Regions from separate parts of the Ectobacillus sp. OTK genome, predicted to be linked through region 1. Evidence: riboswitches for the same ligand, from Rfam matches in the RefSeq annotation. Region 1 holds a riboswitch; each other region holds the start of a gene.
What was found. A riboswitch is a leader RNA that binds a small molecule or an ion and turns the genes downstream of it on or off. The one in region 1 is predicted to bind cyclic di-GMP.
Positions count from the first base shown of each region.

Region 1 (7,163 bases):
TTATAAACTTTATAGCTTAAGGCAGATCCTTTGTAAATTAATTCCCTATTATCGCCATTCATCTTGTAAACCCGATATCCATCTGCCCATGTTACAGCCTTCCAGGTAAGGTTAATATTATTAGCATTAAAGATACTTCCACTTACAGTTGGGGCCTGCATGATTGGCCAAGTTAGGTTAAACTCCAGTGCGCTGCCCTCCGGAGACTCGCCAAAGCGGCCGCTGTAAGAGTGCACCACATATTCATAATCACCTTCTGGCATATTTGTGAATATAGCTGTGGTCCCCGTTACTGTCTGTTTTAAAATCTTTTGTCCATCGACAATCTGATAGACTCTATACTCCTTTGCATAAGCAGATGAATTCCATTTTAAGACTATATCATTACCGTTTGTAATCGTTTTTGTAAGATTACCTGGAGCCTGCATGATCGGCCAAGTTAGATTAAACTCCAGTGTGCTCCCTTCTGGAGACTCGCCAAAGCGATCACTGTAGGAATGCACCACATATTGGTAATTACCCTCCGGCATATTTGTAAATGTGGTTGGAGTTCCCATTGCTGTCTTTTTTAAAACCTTCTCTCCATCAACAACTTGATAGATCTTGTAAGCTGTGGCATAAGGTACTACGTCCCAGCTTAACGTTATATCATTTCCATTTGGAATGCTGTGCGTCAAATTTTGCGGCTTTGCCATAACAGGGAAGTCTATGGAGCCCTTTACTTCTGCTTCATTAGGGGACTCCCCTAAAAGGAGTGAGTAAGCTCTGATTACAAAATTGAACTCCCCTTCCGGCATATCTACAAAAGTTGTATTTGTACTTGTAACTGTACGTTTTAATACTTCTACCCCAGCGATTACTTGATAAATATTATAGCTAGCGGCGTATTGTACAGAGCCCCATTTCAATGTAAGGTTATTTCCATTTGAAATACTATAATATACATTCTCAGGTGCTGATAATGTCTGGCTACTTAAGGTTACTTCTATAGGAGTACCTTCTTTTGATTCACCAAAACGAGTGGAATAAGAGTAAATCTCATATTTATAAACACCTGGCTGCACATTAGAGTAAGAAGCAGTTGTACCTGTTACATTATTTTTCAACACTTTCTGCCCACCCACAATTTGGTAGACTTTATAACTTGTTGCATATTCAACAGAATTCCAGCTTAATGTGAAAGAAGTTGGGCTTATAGTAGTTTGAATAACATTTGCCGGCGGAGCCATCTTTGGATAAACTAAGGAAATTTTAACACTGGTTCCCTTTTCTGATTCACCAAAACGACTGCTATAAGAATAAATTTCGTATATAGTATCTCCTTCTGAGAGGTTAGTGAGTGTGACAGTAGGATTTGATACTGTTGCTTTTAATACTTTCTTCCCATCGATAACTTGATAGACTTTATAGCTTGTTGCATACCCTACAGAATCCCAGTTGAGAACAATATCATTCCCATTCTTAATTTCGTATTTAGCACTTTCTGGTGCACTCAAACTGATTTGCTCAAGAGTAAAAGAAACTTGTGCTGCATCCTCTGATTCTCCAAAACGGGTACTATTTGCATGAACTTCAAATTGATAATTTCCCGCTGGCATATTGGTAAAGGTTACAGATGTTCCTGTTACTGTATTTTTCAAGACTTTTTGTCCATCAATTATTTGATAGACTTTATAATTTACAGCATTCTCCGAAGTACTCCAATTTAAAACAATGTCATTTCCGTTTTGAATTTTATAAGAAAGTTCTTCAGGAGGATAGATCTTTACAGTATCAATGCTAAAGGATACTTTAGACCCTGCTTCAGACTCCCCAAAACGGTCACTATAGGAATGAACTTCATATTCGTAATTACCGGCTTTAAGCATTGAGTACGTGACTGTTTTTCCTGTTACTGTGCTTTTTAAAGTTCTTTCTCCATTATTCAATTCGTAAACTTTATACCCGGTTGCATATGGGGCGGCTTCCCAATTCAAAACTACATCATTTATGTTTTGAATTTTATAAGTTACGTTACTTGGCGGTGCCATAACAATTGGACCTATCGTTAAGGAAACTTGGCTGCCTTCTGTAGATTGTCCAAAACGGTCACTATAGGAATAAACCTTATAAGTATAGTCCCCCGCCGGTAAGTTGCTGAACGTAACACTTGTTCCGGTTACTGTCTTTTTCAATTCAAGCTGTCCGTCAATATCCTCATAGATCCTATAGCTAGTGGCGTAATCTGCAGCCTGCCATTTTAAATTAACATCCGTGCCATTTGTAATTGTAAAGGAAAGATTTGACGGCTGCTTCATCTCCGGATGGGTTACTTCTACTTTGACAGGGGCAGCATCAGGGGATTCCCCGTAAAGAGCATGATAGGCAGAGACAGAGTAGGTATATAAGCCTTCTGCTGAATTTACTTTGATGTAAGTTGTTGCTGTGGTTGATGTTAAAAGTGTTCTTTCCCCTGATCCTGAAATTTGATAAATATTGTACTTTTGAGCATATTGGGATGAGCCCCAGCTAAGAACAATATCGTTACCATTTTGGATAGTTCCCTTTAGTGCTGACGGTGCCTGCATTTCAGGGTAAACAATTTCTGCATTTACCGGTGCAGAAGGACCAGATTCCCCTTCACTGGTTAAAGTTGAAACAACATATTTATGGAATCCTTCTGGAAGATCATTTAGGCTGTAGCTTATTGCCGTTGTACTTCCTAGCAGAATGATCTGCCCGTCCTTAATTTCATAAACCTTATATCCAGTTGCTCCAAATACTGCACTCCATGTCAGCTTTCCATCATCAGGTGTTATTGATTGAAAAGCTAGATTACTAGGAGGCAGCATACTGCTGTTAGCAGATACGATTGTTTGTCCAATCGGAAAAACCAATTGGTACATAAGCATCATCACTACTAAAAAAGCCTGAATACTAAACATTTTTTTAACCATACAATGGTCCTACCTTTCGTGTAAAAAAGGCAAATAAAAAAGAACCCGAAGAAGGTTCATAGAAACGTTTACCTATGACTTCTTGTGGTAACCGGCTGCCATCCACATTTAATCTTATGTGGTTCAGGCCCATAGCTTTGCGTCTCACAGTTTCCCATGATTTGCCCTTTTCACTTTTTAAATAAAATAATTTTTGGTCTCAATCCAGTTTTCTGATTATGTTCAAGAACAGTTTATTTGATACCACCCCATTTTAAATATAATCTATATAGATTAAGTATAATATATATAGATGATTACTATCTATTAGAAAAACTTGGATTTAGGACAAATCTCAATACATGATACAGATTGATTCATTTCATTTGCGCATTCCCTTACATATAAAGGGTGCGCTATTCATTATTGGGAAATCAACTATTTCTTCTTCATTCTTGATCTTATGTATATATAAACCAAAAAAAGAGAAGTTATCCTGTACTTCTCTTCTAGGTTAAATTCATTCTCTAATTATCATGTGATTATATTAGAGAACCTCATTCATTTATCGTACGTTTCATCGTTACATGTTAACAGGCGGTTTTTATAAATATTTAAAAATAGAGCACACCTATTTTTACATTAATTAGAAATCGTCGCTTTCTTGTGTATCCAACTCATCAGGTTAACGTTAACTGTAAGAATACATATATAGAAGAAAATGCTGTACAGCAGCTTCCAGCCTTTGTAAGTAAATAACGAAAAATATTGTTCAGAAATCCATTCCATTAGGACAAGTACAGCGGTTCCGAGGATAACAAAATTAGACTTTTTCATCTTCCAAACTAAGAAAAAGTGCATAAATATATAGATCGTTACAGGATAGGTTACTACCTCTAAGAGGAAATCAAACAATTCACCGTTGTTTCGATCAATGGTATCATATAAATCAACTGGTTTTATTGCCAATATAAACTCAAGTAAAGAAGTAAGGTATACATTAAATAAAATTAGCGCTAACGCTTCAGTTAATCTCATTATACGGTGCTTTTTATAAATATAAAGAGCTAGACCTACAGTTAAAATGGTAATTACTAAGGTGTACATCTCATTTTTATCAAAGGTAACAGGCTTTATGGGATTATAAAAATTATGAAACATCTCCTCGATCATTTTCATTGTTTTCTCCTTCTATATGAATTCTCCTAGACAACTTTCTCATGAAAATTATCGCAGCTATAGTGGTTGCCAAATTGTAAAACTGGGTAATCAGTAAAGGAATCCAATATGGACCACGTATTATGAGGATACCCACTTCAACATCCACTAGTATTAACACTTCGTATCCTATTAACCAAAGAATCAACAACCCAAAACAGATGATTTTCGACTTTTTTGTTTTAAATAAAGTAAGTACAAATACAAACAATAGAGGATACATAATAATAAAATGGATTATCAGGATTGCGAACGGTAAATACTTTTCCGTTAAATCCAAGGAAGAATACCCTGCCAAATAAAAGGCAAATGCCCAAGTGTTAAAGCCTAGAAAAAAGAATGTTACACTAAAAATCTCCAACCAATGAAAATAAGGAGAAAGGGAGAATACTTTTTTGATCAAATATACAGTAATAAAAACACTTAGTGCTAAAACGAAAAGCAGCATATATGGACCTCAATTAGAATGAAATTTTTTGGAGTTATTTTATGTAATAATATGAAGAATATACTAATGAAAAACTACTGAATTGAATCCAAAAAAAGCAAGGCTTAATGCCTAGCTCAATTTATATTACAATTAGAAATCACTTTAACACAAAAGATGGATGGATTTCCTTTTACTTTAAGGTCTTTAATTACTGTTACAGCATCACCGTCATTTAAAACATTTTTAGCACCTTTGATAATTTTTTGACCTTCACTATTTTCAGTTTCTAATTCTAAAGCCCATTCATATGCATATTCTGGACAAACAAAAAGACTTCCATCTCCATAAGTATATATTGGATAACATCTTGGGCAATTTAGCAAATTAGACATAATTGCCTTCCTCCATCATTTAGTACTTTTGATAGAATAGATGTTTAATAAACATAAAAACCTTATATTTTCATAATACAGTTCATTGTAACGTATTTAGCGATGAAATTTATAAAAAGTCTACATTTAGCCCTCCAAATTTATTGTTATTTTAGGCCAAGACAACAATGACTTTACCGTTATTGTATCAATTTTAGTACAAGGAACCTTTACATATTTCCAAGACACTTGATAATTCAGAAATGTAAATTTCCATTTATAAGCAAGTACATTCATTCTTATCTGTAATTGCCTATATAGAACTGAACCGAGCATTTCTCTTGACGAAATAATAAATTCTATATAATAATTGATATTGAATTATAATTATTATAGTTAAGCAGAACATTTCTCTTGACTAAAAGTAACTTCTATATAATAATAAATATTAAATTATAATTATTATAGTTAATTAGGGTTTTTACTGTATCCCTAAACAAACTATTTATAATTCTCAAACCACATTTAGGAGGAAGAGTAATTATGTTTCTAATTGGAACTGAAGTAAAGCCATTCAAAGCATCAGCTTACCACAATGGTGAGTTTATCGAGGTTACTGAAGAAAACCTAAAAGGTAAGTGGAGTGTAGTTTGCTTCTATCCGGCAGACTTTACATTCGTGTGCCCAACTGAGCTTGAGGATCTGCAAAACCAGTACGAAACTCTAAAGGAACTTGGGGTTGAAGTGTATTCCGTTTCCACAGATAGTCATTTTACACATAAAGCATGGCACGATAGCTCCCCAGCTATTGGTAAAATCACTTACATCATGGTTGGTGACCCTACACAAACAATCACGCGCAACTTTGATGTGCTGGATGAATCAACAGGCTTTGCTGCTCGCGGTACGTTCATCATCGACCCAGACGGCATCATCCAAGCTGTTGAAATCAATGCAGACGGCATCGGCCGTGATGCAAGCATTCTTGTTAATAAGATTAAGGCTGCACAATATGTCCGCAACAATCCAGGTGAAGTTTGCCCGGCTAAATGGCAGGAAGGTGCTGCAACACTAAAGCCAAGCCTTGATCTTGTAGGAAAGATTTAAGGAGAACAATCAATGATACTAGATGCAGATATCAAAGCACAATTAGCCCAATATCTTCCACTGATGGAGGGCGATGTGCTGCTCAAAGTTAGCGCAGGATCCGATGACGTATCTCGTGACATGGTGGCTCTAGTGGATGAATTAGCCACCATGTCACCCCAAATTAAGGTAGAACAAACCCAATTACCGAGAACACCAAGCTTTAGTGTGAATCGTGTCGGCGAAGATACTGGGGTAACTTTTGCTGGTATCCCTTTAGGACACGAATTTACTTCATTAGTATTGGCTCTGCTGCAGGTTAGCGGAAGAGCTCCAAAGGTTGAGCAGAAGATAATTGATCAAATTAAAAGCATTAAAGGTGAATATCATTTTGAATCTTACATCAGCCTTAGCTGCCACAACTGTCCTGACGTTGTGCAGGCACTGAACTTGATGAGTATTCTCAATCCTAGTATTACACATACCATGATTGACGGTGCGGCATTCAAAGAAGAAGTAGAAAGCAAAGACATTATGGCAGTGCCATCTGTTTACCTAAATGCTGAATTCTTCAGCAGCGGCCGTATGACACTTGAAGAAATCCTTTCAAAGCTGGGTACCGCTCCGGATGCATCAGAGTTTGCTGATAAGGATCCATACGATGTGCTTGTTGTTGGCGGCGGCCCATCCGGAGCAAGTGCGGCAATCTATGCAGCACGCAAAGGCATTCGTACAGGTATTGTTGCTGAACGCTTTGGCGGTCAGGTTATGGACACTATGGGTATTGAGAACTTCATCAGTGTGAAATATACGGAAGGTCCTAAGCTCGTAGCAAGTCTTGAGGAGCATGTAAAGGAATACGGCATTGATGTAATGAACTTACAGCGTGCCAAACGTTTAGAAAAGAAGGACCTTATCGAACTTGAACTCGAAAACGGCGCTGTTCTAAAGAGCAAGACTGTAATCATTTCAACAGGTGCTCGTTGGCGCAACGTTGGTGTACCTGGTGAAGCAGAATTCAAGAACAAAGGTGTCGCATATTGCCCGCATTGTGACGGTCCTTTATTTGCAGGAAAGCACGTAGCGGTTATTGGCGGCGGCAACTCTGGTGTTGAGGCAGCGATTGACCTCGCAGGCATTGTA
Region 1 is NZ_AP048547.1:5,472,166-5,479,328, forward strand. Features, by position in the region: gene AC6HZ4_RS27005 (OmpL47-type beta-barrel domain-containing protein) at 1-2,936, opposite strand, end outside; cyclic di-GMP riboswitch class I at 3,020-3,112, opposite strand; gene AC6HZ4_RS27010 (hypothetical protein) at 3,558-4,094, opposite strand; partial or broken gene AC6HZ4_RS27015 (PhnA domain-containing protein) at 4,740-4,955, opposite strand; gene ahpC (alkyl hydroperoxide reductase subunit C) at 5,478-6,041, shown strand; gene ahpF (alkyl hydroperoxide reductase subunit F) at 6,054-7,163, shown strand, end outside.

Region 2 (7,163 bases), 300 kb from region 1:
ATTTCCATCGTCACTCAGGAAATCGGAACCAAATTATCCTCGGCACAAATGGGGGCAATTATCACCTCCTCGACACCAGCATTTATGGTTATTTTTGCCCGTCTTCTATTAAAAGAGCAGTTGAATATGAAAAAGGGATTGTCTGTTTGCTTAGCAACAGCAGGGGTATTGCTTATTGTTGGGAATAGTCATACGGATATGTCCAACCAGCTTGGCGGTATTTCGCTGCTTGTTGCTGCTTTAACATGGGCTCTTATGTCTGTCCTGGTAAAACGTGTTCCAGGTCATTACTCGCAAATTGTGGTGACGGCCTATTCAGCCTTAGTTGCCATAGTGTCGCTGACTCCTTTTGTTTTGGGGCGATTACACGAAATACCTATCCACCAGCTGGCTCATCCGGCTATTTGGGGCGGAGTCTTGTATTTGGGTATTGTTTCGACGGCTGGCGGATTTCTGCTTTGGAATCGAGGGCTCCAGCTGCTTGAGGCATCAAGCGGCGGGTTATTTTTCTTTTTTCAACCCTTAGTTGGAGCATTGCTCGGATGGCTTATTCTAGAAGAGAATATAGGCGGAACGTTTTGGATAGGGTCTATCCTAATTCTTAGCGGTGTTTTAATGGTGGTAAGGGAACCAAAACAGAGTCATGCAGGGCAAGTTAATAGAATATGAGTATTTCGTCAAAATAGAGTAACGGCAGGGAGGCTTCTCCCTGCCGTTTTCTTGTTGTGATCAATCTAATATGATGACAGCCTCCTGCATGGTGATAACAAACTCTATTATATCAACTAATTGTAATATTTTACCCTATACTAAAACCCGGTAAATTACTATAATTAGATTAAGGGCAAACCTTGTGAAAGCTTGGGACGCAAAACTTTAGGGGCTAAAATAGCGAATGCTATCAAGCCAGCCAGTTGCCGTTCACAGGAAAAAAATTAGAGGAGTGAATGTACATGAAAAAGGTAGTTGTAGGAGCATTAGCCGCGTCATTGATATTTTCTCAAGGGCTAGGTGTTGCTGATGCCAAAGGGAAAGATCAAAAAAATGCCGCGAAGGTCGACAAAGATAAGAATGGGATTCCTGACGATTGGCAAAAGAAATATCATTTAGGATACGGAAAGTATGTTGCAGCAAAGGATAACGATAAGGATGGATTAAATAATCTTGAGGAGTATCAATTAAACCTAAATCCAATATCAAAAAATACAGATAAAGACAAATTGTCTGATGGACAAGAGGATAATGACAAGGACCAATTAACAAATCTGCAGGAAATCGAAGCGGATTTAAGCCCATTAAAAGCCGATACCGATAAAGATGGGGTTAAAGATGCAGAAGAAGACAATGACTCCGATGAGTTAAACACAAAAGAGGAATTCGTAGTAGGAACGGATCCTATTAATAGTGACTCAGATAAGGACGGCCTAGTTGATGGCGAAGAAGATAAAGATACAGATAAACTAGAAAACTCTGTTGAATTTGATCTAGGCTATAATCCGAACGATTCCGATAGTGATAATGATGGTTTACAAGATTATAAGGAAGATTCTGACGGTGATGGAGTTTCCAATAAAAATGAAGTAGAAGAGCTTGAAATAGAGCTAGTCGATGCGGCTGATCGTGAATTCGAATTGGAATATGAAATTTCAAGGGAAGGATCTGAAACCAAAATCAAGGATGAAATTGGAATCAAGGACTCTGGAACGATCGTTGAACGATTGGCTTTAACTCCAAATATGACAGATGAGGAGTTAGTTGACCAGGTGAAGCAGGTTCTTGGTACTGAGGATTTTGCAGAATTAAAAATTGAAGTTGAATTTATAGGTGGACAAGAGTTAGAAGCAGAGCATAAATCTGCAGAGGAAACTCAAGAAGACGAGGATGAAGACGAAGAGTAATTTTCTATCCGAAAAAGAAGGAAGGAGGAAGTCTCCTTCTTTTTTTTGTCTATTTGGGCAATTTTTTTTAAGTATAGGTATGTATGCTTCTTAGTGTTTTAGATAGTGTTAATCTTTCATATGGAATTGCTATGATCTTCTTGATTTGATGGGCATGTGACGGTATCCCTACATTAATTTTGAAATAAACATTGTTGCAATTCCAAAATAAATCAGTAGTGATAAAATATCATTCAATGTTGTAATCAATGGACCAGAAGCCACTGCTGGATCTATTTTAAATTTATATAATATAATAGGAATAATAGTTCCAGATAAAGTTCCTATTATTAAAGTCATGATTAATGAACTTCCAACCACTAACCCCAAAATTGGATTCCCTTTCCAAATAAAAGCTATTATTGAAATTAATATTCCGCAGGTAATGCCTATTATCAAGCCAACTTTAAATTCCCGAAAAATGAGTCGCAAAATCATACCTTTATCGATGTCACGGGTAGTGAGTCCTCTTACTACAACAGCTAAAGATTGGGTACCTGTATTTCCGGTCATTCCTGCAATCATAGGCATAAAAAATGCTAAAGCAACTACCTTTGACAATGTTTCTTCAAAACCGCTAATGATGGTTCCTGATACTACTCCGATAAATAAAAGTAAAATTAACCAGGGGAGACGGCGATATGCAGCAACAAGTGCCTTTGTATCAAAGTCTATTGCTTTTCCAGATGCCGAAAGTTTTTCAATATCTTCATTCGCTTCCTTAATGAAAACATCAATAATATCGTCAACCGTTACAATTCCCACAAGCTCATTGTTGTTCTCAACAACAGGAACTGCTAAAAAGTCATAACGTTCAATTACACGAGCTACTTCTTCTTGGTCCGCATTAGCAGAAACAGAAATCACACGGCTGTACATAACATCCTGAATTTTATCCGTTTCATCTGCTAAAATTATATCTCGGTAAGATACAACTCCGACAAGTTTCTTATCGTTATCAATCACATATACATAGTTTATGGTTTCAGAGAATTCAGCAAATATTTTGAGTTTATCGACTGTTTCCCGAATTGTATAATGTTGAGGAATCCATACAAAACGATTTGTCATTAATCGTCCTGCTGTCTCAGGAGGGTAGTTCATGATATTTTGAACGATTTGAGCTTCTTCTTGTTTCATTCCAGAAAGAAACTCCTCTATTTTATCAGGAGATAGGTTCTCAAGCAGTGAGGCTAAATCGTCATTTTCCATTAAGTCCATAACTTGTCCTGATTTTTCAATCCCTAATTTAGTGAGAACTTTTAACTGAATTTCATTTTCAAGTTCCTGAATTAGCTCAGCAATTTGTTCGGAAGAAAGAAACAATAAAAAACGCGTATGATGTTTTTCCGGAAGGTTTTCAAAACATCGTGCTATATCATAAGGTTGCAGCTCTTCCAATATTGTCTGGAATTCTTTCTTTTTCCCTTCTTTTAGTGCCTTTATAATTTGAAGAGTTAATTGGTCCTCTTTCATATTTCTAACCACCAATCCCTTTTAAGTAAATAAAATACGAGCCCCTCAAACAGTAATAAAAAACATTCAAACTGCCTTTTCTTATTATTCCTACAATCCATTGCAAAGTAAGAGGGAACTAAAAAGAACAGGGGAACCAGTAAGCCAAACAAGTATTCTTAACCCCAATATATAATAATGATTCCTGATATTCAAATGCAAAAAATAAGGTTAACGTGACATCCGCGCCAATGGGAAGTGTTCCGGCCGGAATTTGCTTTTTATAATATTGGTTGCTATATTTGCCTAAGGGAATTTGGAAAAAAAGATGTGGAGGTATAAGCACTTGATTCGTGTATTAGCTGTTACGCATGATCATCAAATTTTAAGCGATTTAGGGTTAGACATTCTTAAAAGAAATGATATCAAGTGGTACTGGGTAGATTTTAACATGCCAACAGAAGAAGAAGCACAATTATTAGATACATATTTTCAATTCCACCCATTAGCTATTGAAGATTGTCTTCATCATTTACAGCGGGCAAAGTTGGAGTATTATGATGATTACAGCTTTTTAGTGGTTCACGCAATCAATGATAGTACATTGGAAACGAGTGAAGTGGATTTATTTATAGGAAAGAATTTTATTGTTTCTTTCCACTTTGATGAATTACATGAAGTCGAATCTGCTTGGGAATACTTTCGGCACTTAAAAGATATAAAGAAAAAAGGACCAACGGACGCAGCACATAAAGTTATGGACAAACTGGTAGATACGTATTTTCCTATTGTTTACGCCATTGAAGAGCGGATTCAAGGTCTGGAAAGACATGGGCGAAGGGGTGCCATGTCTGCTTTGATTAATGAAACTTTTATTATAAGAGGAGATTTATTGCATCTTCATCATACAATTACTCCAATGCGTGAGCTGTTATATCGTATACTTGAATCAGAACGTATTCCGATTCAACCAAATAGGAGAGCATATTTCCGAGATATTCATGATCACCTGATAAAGTTAGGGCAATTGATTGAGACAAACAGAGCCATCACCTCGGAAATTCGGGATAATTACCTTTCTTTGAACTCTTATTACATGAACAGCATTATGAAAACATTAACAGTGATTACAACCATTTTTATGCCGCTGACGTTCATTGCAGGAATCTATGGAATGAATTTTGAGAATATGCCGGAGTTAACTTGGGAGTACGGCTATTTTGTTGTATTAGGTATTATGGGGGCAATAGGAGTTGGAATGGTTTTTTGGTTTAGGAAAAAGGGCTGGTTTAAAAGTTAATCATATATTAAGAAGGCAGGGGTCATGCCGACTCCAAACCAAGCTAGTCTAATTATGTGTCCCCTATACGGGAAATACGCTATCCTTTTCGCAGAATTACGAAAAAGGATAGCGTTTTTTAGTGGATCATTTATGGAGATAATCGTTTTAAAATAGTTGTCTTATTCTTTTCAGTGGATTTTTTATTCAATGCCAGCAATAAGATCATTCCAATGATACAAGCAGTACCAATCCATTGAAAGAATCCAAAAGGTGCCTGCAGCCAAACGACTGTTGTTAGAACTGCTGCCAGCGGCTCTAAACTGCCAAGAAGGCTTGTTTCTTTGGGTGAAAGGCTTTGCAGGCTTTCTATATAAAACCAAAATGCGATCATTGTACCGAATATAATAACAAATATTAAATATAGATAAGTTTCTGCCGTTAAACTTGCGAAGTCTAGCTGCCAAGGCGGATGGATAAAGCTTAATGCAGAACCGCCGATCACCATCGCCCAACCAACAATGACAAGAGAGTCATATTGTTTCAGCAGAGAAACAACCTGTAAAGTATAAAATGCTAACGCCAATCCAGATAAGACACCCCAGATGATTGCAAGTGCCGGCACAGATAGTTGAGATATTGATCCATTTGTTAGCAGGAAAAAGCAGCCGATCAAAGCAAGCGAAACGGTTAAAACATCTTGCCGTGTTAAAAGAGCCTGTTTGCGTAGAACGGAGTAAATGATAATCATGACAGGCGCTAAATATTGTAATAGCGTCGCAACGGCGGCATTGCCGTGTTTGATGGATGCCATATAAGTATATTGAACTGCAAGCATGCCCAGCAATCCAAAGATAACCAGTTGAACAGCTGTCCTTCTGTTTTGCCAGACACTAAGTATCTGAGAACGGCCTTTCTTAAAAAATTGAACGGTTAAAAGTAAAAAGCCAGCTATGAGCAATCGTGTTGTTACGAGCCAATTTACATCAATTACAGATTGTTGAAAGAGTTTTTTTGCAACTGTGCCTCCAATCCCCCAAAATATCGCTCCTGTTATGACGAGAAATAAACCTGTTCTTCTAGCATGTTTATTCATGATTGATTTTCCACCCCGCATATAATAATAGTGTTATGATAAGTGGAAAACAGTATGAAAAATACTTAAATTGAACGAAAAAATATCAATATATTGAGGTGGTACTTTGCAGATTAAAGATTTCATGATTGATCAAAGTTTAAAAGAGCTGACTGAACATCGCACAGTCACGTTGCCGGTTGCCTGTTATGAAACAACCATTAGGCAAAATATACATGGCTATATCCCTCTTCATTGGCACGATGAGATTCAATTTGTTTTTATCTTAGAAGGGGAAGCAAATTTTCAAATTAATGAAGAGAAACTAGTGGTTCAAAAAGGGGACGGTCTTTTTATAAATAGCGGCTGCCTGCACATGGCAGAAGATAAGAATTCGTTAGGCTGTGTCTATATCTGTTTAAATGTTTCGCCGCATTTCGTTTTACCGCCAGAACTCTATACGACCTATGTATATCCCTATATCCAAGCTACTAATTTACCTTACTTATATATAGATGCGAACCAATCTTGGGGGGGAAATATTTTAGGTGCTATTGTAAAAATTAATCAATGGATTCAGCAAAAGACACCATACTATGAAATTGACATTACTGTACAGCTTATGTTCATATGGCAAAACTTAATCATTAGTGGTTTTCACTTAGAATACGACCAGACAGAGATGCTGAAGAACCATCGGATGAAGCAAATGTTGAATTGGGTACATGAGCATTACGCTGAAAAAGTCACACTAGATGATATTGCAAAAGCGGGACAGCTGAGCCGTTCTGAATGCTGCCGCTACTTTAAACGAATGCTAAAGACAACACCTTTAAGCTACGTCACTGACTATCGGATTCAAAAAAGCTTGCTCTTACTGCAGCAAACGGAATCAAATGTGACAGAGGTTGCCTATCAAGTAGGATTTAATAGTACAAGTTATTTCATTGAGAAATTCCGAAAGCTGATGAACATGACACCATTATCCTATAAAAAATTAAAAATGAACCTACAAAAATAAAATATCTCCCTGATAAAAGGGAGATATTTTAACTCTTAAATTTTTGTTTACATTTTGGCAAAGTTCGGAGTTTGTGCTAGAACAGAATAGAGCACTAACTCTAAAATAATAATGCATAGCGTTCCTGCACCTACTAGCGCTATTTTTTTGAGAATTTCATTTTCTTTATTAGAAATCTTGCAAACTGAAGTTCCCAGGGCGACTTTAGACGGATTTACCATAATCATTAAAGACGAACTAACATTCTGTGCACAAGCTAATACAATTGGGGGTAAACCAATTTGAAGGGCAGTTTGTGTTTGCAATCTAACAAACATAGTATTTGAGGCAGTATTGCTGCCAGTTAAAAATCCGCCTATTGCTCCAATAAATGGCGTTACATATATGAAAAATTCA
Region 2 is NZ_AP048547.1:5,170,850-5,178,012, reverse strand. Features, by position in the region: gene AC6HZ4_RS25670 (DMT family transporter) at 1-669, shown strand, start outside; cyclic di-GMP riboswitch class I at 834-922, shown strand; gene AC6HZ4_RS25665 (hypothetical protein) at 954-1,898, shown strand; gene mgtE (magnesium transporter) at 2,067-3,413, opposite strand; gene corA (magnesium/cobalt transporter CorA) at 3,739-4,692, shown strand; gene AC6HZ4_RS25650 (DMT family transporter) at 4,823-5,767, opposite strand; gene AC6HZ4_RS25645 (helix-turn-helix domain-containing protein) at 5,874-6,767, shown strand; gene AC6HZ4_RS25640 (L-lactate permease) at 6,815-7,163, opposite strand, start outside.
Region 2: it holds a riboswitch for cyclic di-GMP, as region 1 does, so the genes downstream of both, AC6HZ4_RS25665 (hypothetical protein) here and AC6HZ4_RS27005 (OmpL47-type beta-barrel domain-containing protein) in region 1, are expected to answer to the same signal.

Region 3 (7,163 bases), 2.3 Mb from region 1:
CACAGCAAGAGGGCTATAATCTTCGGAAAATATCCCCCTATCCTCTGCGATATAAACAAAGAGATAGGTATTTCCTATCCCTCCCTAGGCGTTTATATCCTCTTTGCATTACGAGTTAATTAATAGATTTTCGTTTTCTAAAAACAAAATAGCACAAAGTTCTTTAATCTATATTTACAGAAAACTGTGTACTATCTACTTTAAACACTCATAAGTCCTTTTACTTGATCTTTTCCATTTTATCGAAATCGTAGGTTCTCACGTTTCACATCAAAGCCTGTGTTAAGTTCATGCCACCCTTGCTCCAACTACTGCTTAGTCAGTAAACAATCTTGCTTGTTTCTCCCAACATAACCATATCACGTAACACGATGTTAAATTATATTACATCCAAAAGGTACATCAAACCATTCATTATATATAATAACTAATTATTTTTTTTAATTTTAGTTAAAAGAGCCAATGAAAAAAGATTCACTCTAGGTTAATATACAACTAAGTTACATATAATGTTAACATTTATAACATTATTAGTTTTCGAAAACCAATTAAGAATAGGCAAACACGAAAGGAGAAAAATTATGAAACAAGAAAAAGTAAGCCTCCCTTTTTATAAAGGACTGTTCTTTCAAATTATGGTCTCAATAGCTGCAGGTATCTTAGTAGGTTATTTCTTCCCTGCGCTTGGCATGGCATTAAAACCAATTGGTGACGGCTTCGTTAAATTGATTAAAATGATTATTGCACCCCTTGTTTTTAGTGTTGTTGTTGTGGGCATTGCAAAGGTCGGCAACATTAAAACTGTTGGTAGAATAGGCGGAAAAACACTTCTTTATTTCGAAATCATTACCACACTTGCATTAATTATCGGTATGGTTGTAGCGAACTTAGCCAACCCTGGCAAAGGAATGAATATCGATCCTGCTAGTCTAACAACAACAGAAGTAGAAGCAAAAACCCAGGGTGCACACCTTCCAAGTGAAGCGGAATTTTTACTTAACATTATTCCAGATAGTGCTGTTGGAGCGTTTACAAATAACTCTATGTTACAGGTCCTTCTAATCTCTTGTTTGTTCGGTTTTGCACTCGTACAGGTGGGAGGACGTACTTCGGAGACTATTCTTGATCTTTTAGAAAAGCTTAATGAGGTCTTATTTAAAATTATGGATTATATCATGAAGCTTACTGCAGTAGCTACATTCGGTGCAATGGCATTCGCCGTTAGTCAGTATGGAATTGACACACTCTTATCGTTTGGTAAACTTTTTGTCGCTATGACTATTGCATGCCTTGCATTTCTTCTTGTATTGGCTATCATCATGCGAGTATTTCTCGGTCTTAGTCTCTGGAAGTTAATTCTTTATATTCGAGAAGAGATTATGCTTGCGTTTGCAACAGGATCATCAGAAGCAGTCATGCCTCAACTGATGGACAAGTTCGAGGATGCTGGCTGTAACCGTGCTGTTGTCGGCTTGGTAGTTCCAACTGGGTATTCATTCAACTTAGATGGCGCTTCTATTTATCTATCACTGGCACTGGTCTTTCTTGCACAAGCGATTGGTATTGATCTAAGTCTTACAGACCAAATCATGATTTTAGGAGTTCTCTTATTAACCTCAAAAGGGATGGCAGGTATCCCGGGTTCTGCTTTCGTTGCACTGTCAGCAACCGCAGCGGCAACCGGCTCAATTCCTGTCGCGGCAGTTGCCCTGATGCTCGCCCCAGACCGTTTCATGGGAAATTATCGTACAACCGTAAACATTATCGGTTACGCTGTTGCCTCGTTCATCATTGCACGCTGGGAAGGACTACTAGATATTAACCGTGCGAAAGACGCCCTTGATGGCCGCATTACGTATAAACTTAACAATACTTCTAATGTAACTGATTCAAATGTCTCCTAAAGAAAAGATAATTATTAACATCTAGCTAAGTGATGAACCGATGAAAGACCGCTTCCTGGCTTTCATCGGTCTTTTGTGGTTTAAGGAGTAACCTGCTCCTTCTTATTGAAATAAACCGAGAACAATGTTGAAATGTGTCTTAAGTTAGAATTTTCAAAATAATTAATTGTAACCGATTTCATGTTATGATTCTGCATATCAAACATGCTATCCAGGAGCTGAGTTACAGTGTTGTTACAAGACTTCATACATCAATTTATACTAGTAAAAAAACGAGTACCATTACATGTAAATGAATTACTAGACTACCTCAAAAAAAGTTACGCTTGCGGCGAATTGTCCGCTGCTGATTATAAAAATTTGTTTAGAGAACTTAATAAACGTGGAGCAGAAAAAGCCAGAACATTCATCCTTGAAAACATTCTTACATTCAGTAGAAAGGCTTTATCATAAAAACTTTATCTTTTTAGCTTCTTTAATAGCAAGTTTTTATATAAGAAAACTTCACAAGTTATTTGAACTAATTCCTAAAATTTCATTGAAATTCCATAAAACAGAAAATAAATGTTTAAAACCTCCAAATATATGAAAGTGAGTGATCCTGTTATGAAATGGTTTAAAAGTATTCTATGTTATTTTAAGAATGGTCATATGTACCTATTTGAAGGCCCGCTCGACACTAAGTACAAAAAAATTCATATTCACAGATGTTCGAATTGCAAACATATTAAAAAGATTGCTGTTTAACTGTATTTGATATAAAAATAAGTGAGAGAAATTAAGCAAAAATCCGACCAAACAATAAGGTCGGATTTTTTTATCAATAAAACTTCTCTTTTATTTCATTCTTTGTTTATCTCAAGCACCGTAACATAAATAAAGGGATAATAAATGTGATGACAAATAACCTTCGGCAACACCCCTCCCTTTGCCTTAACAATATCTCTTTACGTCTAAGGTATTTGTCGGAACTTCTTATGATAAATACTGCTATATATTAATTAATATACTCAATTAAAGTTAGTATTGATACTAATATTTTCTCTCTCTTTGGAGAAGCCTTTAGCCATTTTTCTACTTTTTTATCATTTTCATCCAAATAAGCAGAAATATTAATATTCCTATTTTTCTCAATATAAAAATAGGAATTAGTTACTATTGTTGCGCTAAATATACTAATATATACTAAATTTACAATATCCAAACGAAAAGGCAACCCTGAGGAAACTTAGGAGACGCAAAGCTATGGAGCTAAGGTCTTGAAGACTATGCTAGCCAGCTACCGAAAGGAGATCAAAATCGTATGAAAAAAACAACATTTGCATCCTTACTTCTTGCTCTGTCTGTTGGAACTTCTGTGGTAGGTGCTGAAGAATTATCTACTTCAGAACAACAAGAGTTTGTTCAAGAACAACAAGAGTCTACTCCTGAACAAGAGGAGGCTGCTCCTGAACAACAAGAGTCTACTCCTGAACAAGAGGAGGCTGCTCCTGAACAAGAAGAGTCTACTCCTGAACAAGAAGAGTCTACTCCTGAACAACAAGAGTCTACTCCTGAACAACAAGAGTCTACTCCTGAACAAGAAGAGTCTACTCCTGAACAAGAAGAGTCTACTCCTGAACAACAAGAGTCTACTCCTGAACAACAAGAGTCTACTCCTGAACAACAAGAGTCTACTCCTGAACAACAAGAGTCTACTCCTGAACAACAAGAGGCTACTCCTGAACAAGAGGAGGCTGCTCAAGAACAAGAAGAGTCTACTCCTGAACAACAAGAGGCTACTCCTGAACAACAAGAGTCTACTCCTGAACAACAAGAGTCTACTCCTGAACAAGAGGAGGCTGCTCAAGAACAAGAAGAGTCTACTCCTGAACAACAAGAGTCTACTCCTGAACAACAAGAGTCTACTCCTGAACAAGAGGAGGCTGCTCAAGAACAAGAAGAGTCTACTCCTGAACAACAAGAGTCTACTCCTGAACAACAAGAGTCTACTCCTGAACAACAAGAGTCTACTCCTGAACAAGAAGAAGCTGCTCAAGAACAAGAGACTCCTGTTATCGATAAAAAGCATGGTCTAGACAATGCACTTACTCATGTGAAAAATCCAAAAGCCGTTCAAGCTATAGAGAAAGCAAAATCTAAAAAACAAGCTGAATTAGCTAAAAAACAAGCTGAATTAGCCAAAAAACAAGCTGAATTAGCCAAAAAACAAGCTGAATTAGCCAAAAAACAAGCTGAATTAGCTAAAAAGGCTGAACTAGCTAAAAAGGCTGAACTAGCTAAAAAGGCTGAACTAGCTAAAAAGGCTGAACTAGCTAAAAAGGCTGAATTAGCTAAAAAGGCTGAATTAGCTAAAAAGGCTGAATTAGCTAAAAAGGCTGAACTAGCTAAAAAGGCTGAACTAGCTAAAAAGGCTGAACTAGCTAAAAAGGCTGAACTAGCTAAAAAGGCTGAATTAGCTAAAAAGGCTGAATTAGCTAAAAAGGCTGAATTAGCTAAAAAGGCTGAACTAGCTAAAAAGGCTGAACTAGCTAAAAAGGCTGAACTAGCTAAAAAGGCTGAACTAGCTAAAAAGGCTGAATTAGCTAAAAAAGCTGAACTAGCTAAAAAAGCTGAATTAGCTAAAAAGGCTGAACTAGCTAAAAAATCTGAATTAGCTAAAAAGGCTGAATTAGCTAAAAAGGCTGAATTAGCTAAAAAGGCTGAATTAGCAAATAAAAGTACAAAAAAATCCAACAAAAAGTAGGGTTTCTATAAAACTCTCTATAGGTAAAGAATAAAACCATAATAAAGTACAAAACGATCTACTGTTAGGTGGTTTTGTATTTTGAACTGGGCGTAAAATTAGCAACAAGCGATCACATAGCCGTAAGTATCAAATAATCCCTTCCTGATTATATAGGTGGGGATTATTTGACGCTTATCTTTATAATCTAGGCCCCTAAGCGGATTCTATTCGTCTGTCGACACTGCATTCATTACTAACCTTTTCCCTATCCCTCTGCCATGCTGCTCTTCTATAACTGCAACATTCACCAACTCCACTGTCTCAGGTCTTGTTGGAAGCAGTACATAAATCCCGACAATTTGCTGTTCACTTTCAGCTACAAAACATTCGTCTCTATTAACATATTCCTCAACAATCTCTTTCGAAGGTCAGTCAATAATAACAACTCCATTGGAGGTTTTTCACCTTTGTTGAGTTTTCTAATATTCATTATTAATCTCCTTTAATAATCTTGTCATTTCTTTCATTTTATCATTTTTATTGCACTAACCTCCCCCGTTACTTCAATAAGAAAAAGGGATCGCCGCAGCAATCCCCATTCTTCAACTCAAGCATCCGTGAGTTCCACATATTTACCTAAAATAAAAAGACCGCCTTATGACGTTCTACTTTTAGTATCCCTAAAAACATCCGATTAATTTTAAGGGGTAGAGGGACAGGTTAACTGTCCCGTATTGTTTACTTATTTTGGCCTTTTTTGAGCTCTTAATGCTATTTTTTCAAGTCCATTTTCTCCCGCAAATTCTACATCTGCTTTTGGTGGAGCACTTTTATTGCTCTTAAATTGGTTATTCTTATTTTTAGCCATTTTTTCACCACCCTTATAGTTTGATTTAGTTACTCCTTGAAAGATGCCGGACATTATAAATACACCATGTAAAAAAATATCGTAGTGATATTTTTTCATTATCAGCATCCACGATTTTAGTTTGCTTTCTTTTTTTGTTGGCTATGCTATTTGATTTTCTTCTTCCCCGAAATTGCCTCATTGGTTCCATGTTGAGCTGCACAATAAGTATTATTGAATTATGTTCTCTGCAAAAAACGAATAAATTTTTGCAGACTTTGCGGTTGCTGTTTTCTTTGTTTGATTATAAAATCTATCTTGATTGTTTCAGACAGTTCTTTATATTGAATTGCTTGTATTTCTTTTCGGCTATTTGCCACGTCTGCCGGCATTATACTGATACCAAGTCCATCGTGAACCGCTTGCAGAATGGATTCAAGCGAATCAAACTCTATGATAACCGGATCATGGAAGTTATTCTCCCTGGAAAAATCCAACATTTTATTTCTATATATGCAATTAGTATCACTATTAACAATTAACGTTTGGTCATGTTGCTTTTCAAAATGCCTATGTTTAGATGAAATAAGTACGATTTTCTCGAAATAACTATAAACGGTTTCGAACTGCGAGCAGTTATACACACCATTTATAAAAACACCATCAAGTTCCCCATAGGAAAGCATTTCTTGTAACGTTTGTTTATCATTTGTTCTTACTTTTACATCAATATTTTTATGTTCCCTAAAAAAAGAAGAAAACAGCTGAGGAATTCTAACTGCAGAAATCGTTTGGGATGCTCCTATTGTTAAAGATCCCCTCCATTTTTTAGGATTAACTAAGAACTTGGCTTCATCCATTAATAATATAATTTGATTTGTATACTCTAATAAAATTTTTCCCTTCTCGGTTAATGTTACTCCTCTATTATTACGCGTAAATAATCTGACACCTAGTTCCTCTTCCAAACTCTTAATTCGCTGACTGACATTAGGTTGTACATAGCCCAATTTTTCAGCAGCTTTAGATACTGATTGTAATTCTGCAACATGTTTAAAAATCCACAAGTCATGACTTTCCAACAATAACATCCCTCTCACTGATATCATTTAAAATGATACCTTCTTCATTATTCAGTATTATACTCTTCATACTCATAAAAATATAATAGAACATATTAAATCAAATAAAGTAAGGGGGACTTAACATGGAATTAAGAGATAAGGTGTTCATAATAACCGGCGGTGGTACTGGTGTTGGAAGAGCAACAGCTTTGAAATTAGCAGCTGAAGGTGCAAAAGTTGTTATTAATTATAGCCGATCTGAAAAAGAAGCTAACGAAGCCGTTAATAAGATTACACAGCTAGGAGGAACAGCATTCGCTTATAGAGCGAATGTAGCGATAGAAAAAGAAGTGAATGATTTAGTATCCCATACTGTTACATCTTTCGGGACAGTCGATGGTTTAGTAAACAATGCAAGTATTACAGCTCAAATAGATATGGATGACTTAGACGCCGTAACAGATGAAGTGTGGGATTCCCTTTTCAGCGTAAATGTGAAAGGGATGTTTCATTGCGTAAAGGCTGTTGTCCCTCATATGAAGAAGCAGCAATCAGGTGTGATTGTTAATATGGGCAGCGTGGCAGGAATGACCGGAATAGGCTCATCCATCCCATATGCA
Region 3 is NZ_AP048547.1:3,143,891-3,151,053, forward strand. Features, by position in the region: gene dctA (C4-dicarboxylate transporter DctA) at 582-1,904, shown strand; gene yppF (YppF family protein) at 2,133-2,357, shown strand; gene AC6HZ4_RS15810 (hypothetical protein) at 2,902-3,108, opposite strand; cyclic di-GMP riboswitch class I at 3,106-3,191, shown strand; gene AC6HZ4_RS15815 (hypothetical protein) at 3,208-4,650, shown strand; partial or broken gene AC6HZ4_RS15820 (GNAT family N-acetyltransferase) at 4,872-5,122, opposite strand; gene AC6HZ4_RS15825 (hypothetical protein) at 5,375-5,599, opposite strand; gene AC6HZ4_RS15830 (LysR family transcriptional regulator) at 5,719-6,561, opposite strand; gene AC6HZ4_RS15835 (SDR family NAD(P)-dependent oxidoreductase) at 6,687-7,163, shown strand, end outside.
Region 3: it holds a riboswitch for cyclic di-GMP, as region 1 does, so the genes downstream of both, AC6HZ4_RS15815 (hypothetical protein) here and AC6HZ4_RS27005 (OmpL47-type beta-barrel domain-containing protein) in region 1, are expected to answer to the same signal.